2 regions of the Blautia sp. SF-50 genome follow, and region 1 is predicted to be linked to the other one. Evidence: riboswitches for the same ligand, from Rfam matches in the RefSeq annotation. Region 1 holds a riboswitch; the other holds the start of a gene.

Region 1 (2,206 bases):
AAGAGGCAAGACGTCAGGCCGAGGCTGAAGCAGCAGCGAGAGCACAGGCTGAGGCAGAAGAGGAAGCAAGACGTCAGGCAGAGCAGGAAGCACAGCAGGATGAGGCGGACGAGAGCGAAGACGTACAGCACGATGAGGACGGCGACGTGATCGAGAATGCAGATGAGGATACTGCAGAAGATGACACCGAGGCTGTGGATGAAGATGCAGACAATGGTGAGAATGATGATGCGTCCGAGGATACTGAGAATACAGAGGATAATGCAGACGCAGATTACGATAACAGCACAGACGCATCTGAAGAAAGTGCAGAGGACACATCTAATGCAGAGGATACATCTTCAGACAGTGACAGTTCTTCTTACAGTAGCGGTTCCGGATCTTCTGTTGTGAATTATGCTACACAGTTTGTGGGGAATCCTTATGTATGGGGCGGAACAAGCCTTACCAATGGTGCAGACTGCTCCGGATTTGTACAGAGTGTCTATGCGAACTTCGGAGTCAGCCTTCCGAGAACCTCCTATGAGCAGCAGAATGCAGGTACAGAAGTATCCTACGCAGATGCACAGCCGGGAGATCTGATCTGCTATGGCGGACACGTGGCTATTTACATGGGTAATGGCCAGATCGTTCATGCATCGAACTCTCAGGACGGGATCAAGATCAGCAATGATGCTACATACAGAACAATTGTATCTGTAAGACGTCTTGTATAATAAAAACGTACAACAGAAAATAAAAATACAGCAGCCCGACAGCAGTTTGTCGGGCTGTTTTTAACGTCGGAAAAAATACTGAAAAACCTATGGAACGGAGTGAACAGCAACAAAATATGCTCAAAAATGTATAAATATTGAAAACAGTATTGACATATAATTAACAGGATGTTATTATAATGTCAGTATAATTCCATATTGAACATAGCAAGTGCTGAGGATAGCTGACAGTTATATATTGATTATCAGAAGTCCACAGAAAAGGGAATCAGGTGTGAAACCTGAGCGATCCGGTCACTGTAACGGAGGAGCGAATCTCATAGTCCATTGTACGTATGTATGAGAAGGAGAGAGGAGCCATGATCCCGGAGCCAGGAAACCTGCTTGTTATGGCGAGGTTAAACTTCCGTGTAAAGTGTAACAACCATTTCAGGGACTCCGCACCCCTGGGACGTTGTCTACTTTTTTACGAGAGTAGGCATTTTTTTATGGAATGCGCCTGTTCATATGAATTATACATGATTAAATGGCAGGCGATACTACTCCGGATACATTCGTTCCCTCCGCGCACTCATGAACGGATTATATTTCTACCCCGGGGTGGCATCGCTACCTCTTTTTATAGGAAAAAATTATGTGTGGTTATGTCAGGAGAGGAGAAAAGAGCCATGGAGAAACCATACTGGGAAGGCAAAGAATACTCTTACTTCAGCCACAAAAACTGTGAGTATTTTCCGTGCCATAAAGGAGCAGATCCGGAGAACTTCAATTGTCTGTTCTGCTATTGCCCTTTATATGCACTGGGAGATAAATGTGGTGGTAATTTCCGCTTTACGGAAAGCGGGATCAAAGACTGCACCGAATGCAAGCTTCCTCATAGAAGAGAAAATTTTGGATATGTTACAGGTAAATATAGCGAGCTTGCGGAAATTGTACGGAAGCAGCGGGAAAAATAAAAAACAGGCCAGTTCAGATACAGGAAAATGTATATTCCTGTGTTTGAACTGGCCTGTTTTGTTTGGGGTGGACAATATCTGTTATCTGTCGGAAAAGATACAGAAGATCATTCTCTGGTTTGGAGAAAAACCTTAAGTCTGGGAATCTGGTTGTTGAGGATCAGCTGTTCCGGAAACATGGCCTGATGAACAAACTCAGCAGCACAGGTAAAATCTCCGATATGCTCCGGGCCATGGCTGTCACTGGAAAGAAGCAGCGGCAGATCATATTTGCGGCAGCATCGAAGGATCTCGAAACAGTTTTCTCTTGTGTCGCCACGATAGCCATAAGGTGCAAGAGAAGCTTCGTTGATCTCAAAGATCGTGCCGGTTTCCCTGGCAGCCCTTGCAAGCGCATCATAATTAACCGGGTAATGAGTGTTATCACTATGTCCGAGGATCTTTACACAGGGGTTTTTCATTACATTGATAAAAGCTTCTGTGTTTTCGGCTCTGGTACCGCAACGGTAATTCCAGGCATGCATGCTGGCAATG
Region 2 (2,206 bases), on a different contig from region 1:
TGCTGCTGATGACCCTTCACAGTGCCAAGGGACTGGAATTCCCCAATGTATTTATCGTGGGAATGGAGGACGGTGTTTTTCCGGGGTATGCTTCCATCTGGTCCGGTGATCCGTCGGATATCGAGGAGGAGCGAAGGCTCTGTTATGTGGGGATCACCCGTGCCATGAAGGAACTGACTTTAACCTGTGCAAAACAGCGGATGATCCGTGGGGAGACTCAGTATAACCGTGTGTCACGTTTTGTAAGGGAGGTTCCACGGGAGCTGGTAGATCTTGGACATACCATTCAGGAGAAAAAGCCCAGAGTAGATGATATCGTATCTCCGAAAAACGCCTATGCCCAGATGAAAATGAATTTCCAGGCAAAGAGCACCCTGCAGAAAAAAGATTTCACAGTGAAGAAGGCGGACAGCCTGGACTATGGTGAGGGAGACACGGTCCGTCATGTGAAATTCGGAGTCGGTATCGTAAAAAATATCGCAGACGGCGGCAGAGACTACGAAGTGACGGTAGACTTTGACAAAGTCGGCGTGAAAAAAATGTTCGCCGGTTTTGCCAAGCTGAAAAAGATCTGAGAGGGATTTCTCCGGGCAGACTATTTCTGCAAAAAACTGTAAAAATCCGGCCTCAAGGTTGTAATTGGAAAATCAGTATGTTAGAATCAGTATCAGCGTAATTGAATTGCTGTGAAGTGAACAGTATCACCGGCACATATGCTGCCGGATACTGTGAGAGGGAATCGGGTAAAAAGCCTGAGCGGTTGCGGCCACTGTATACAGAAGAAGGGATTTCACATGCCATTGCAGAAACTCATGTGAGAAGGCGAAATCCCGATGTCAGAGAGATTCTGGAGAAAATTCTGATACATCATTCATGATCGGCTAAAAGATGAATGGTGTATCAGTTTTTATTTTGCGGAGTTTTTTCTGAGTCTGTAAGTCAGGAAACCTGCTTGACAGTATGTAAGTGGGAGCTTCCGTACAAAGTGTTCCGTGCAGATTTTATGAAGTCCCATCTTTTCGATTACCCATAGGAAACAGGAGATAAAACAGGCGAAAAGAGAGGAAATGAAATGAAAAACAAGTATGTATCCACAAGAATCATGGCAATGGTAATGGCAGCGGCAATGACCGTATCAGCAGCTCCGGCTGTTTATGCCGCAGAGAGAGCAGACTCCGAGACCATCAAGGAAGACAACCAGCCGGCAGCAGAAGACAGTACAGAGTCTGCAGACACCGAAGATTCTTCCGCAGAGGCAACCAAGACAGAATATCCTCTGACCATCACAACCTATGATTACGATGGAAACGAAATCGAAACCACTTATGAAAAAGCACCGGAAAAAGTCCTTGCTGTATATCAGGGAAGCATTGAGACTATGCTCGCACTTGGTCTGGAAGACCACCTGGTAGCTACCGCAGGTCTTGATAATGAAGTTCCGGAAGATCTCAAAGAAGCATTCTCAAAAACAAATTATCTTGACGAATTTACCCCATCCCTTGAAACTGTAACAATGCTGGAGCCGGACATGATCTTATCCTGGAGCTCTCTTTTCTCTGATAAGAATCTGGGAAATGTAACAGACTGGATCGACAAAGGCTGCAACACCTACTACAACACCAATACTCGTCCGGACGGCGACAGAACACTGGAAAATGAATTCACAGATATCTTAAATATCGGAAAGATCTTCGATGTACAGGACAAAGCACAGGCTATCGTTGATGATGCAAAAGCAGTGATCGACAAAACTCTTACTGCAACTGCAGATGTAAAAGACAAACCAAGCGTAATGGTATTGGAGCCTCTTGGAGATGACATCACAAACTATGGCGTAAAGAGCCTTGGCGGAGATATGGTAACACAGTTAGGCGCAACTCTTGCAAACCCGGATGCTTCCACCGTTGGAAAAGAGGATATCATCGCAGCCAACCCTGACGTGATCTTTGTGGTTTACATGCCATATGCAGGAGATGATCCGGAAACTGTTAAGAACAGCCAGCTTGCAGTGATCCAGGATGATGAGTCCCTGAAGAGCCTTGACGCAGTAAAGAACGGACGTGTTTACCCGATCATGCTCAGTGAGATGTATGCAAGTGCAACACGTACCCAGGACGGAATCGAAACTTTTGCAAAGGGATTATATCCGGACGTAAATCTTGACTGATCGGAGAAAATGCAGTGAAAGAAACAACTTCACAGAGAA

What was found. A riboswitch is a leader RNA that binds a small molecule or an ion and turns the genes downstream of it on or off. The one in region 1 is predicted to bind cobalamin.
Region 2: linked by a shared signal. The riboswitch ahead of BLP57_RS09360 (ABC transporter substrate-binding protein) and the one ahead of BLP57_RS06195 (cysteine-rich small domain-containing protein) in region 1 are both predicted to bind cobalamin.

What each region holds. Positions count from the first base shown of each region.
Region 1 covers NZ_FMUW01000007.1:53,192-55,397, reverse strand. The annotation lists gene BLP57_RS06200 (C40 family peptidase) at 1-716, shown strand, start outside; cobalamin riboswitch at 949-1,118, shown strand; gene BLP57_RS06195 (cysteine-rich small domain-containing protein) at 1,385-1,672, shown strand; gene BLP57_RS06190 (phosphatase) at 1,780-2,206, opposite strand, start outside.
Region 2 covers NZ_FMUW01000012.1:64,107-66,312, forward strand. The annotation lists gene pcrA (DNA helicase PcrA) at 1-575, shown strand, start outside; cobalamin riboswitch at 677-966, shown strand; gene BLP57_RS09360 (ABC transporter substrate-binding protein) at 1,073-2,167, shown strand; gene BLP57_RS09365 (FecCD family ABC transporter permease) at 2,182-2,206, shown strand, end outside.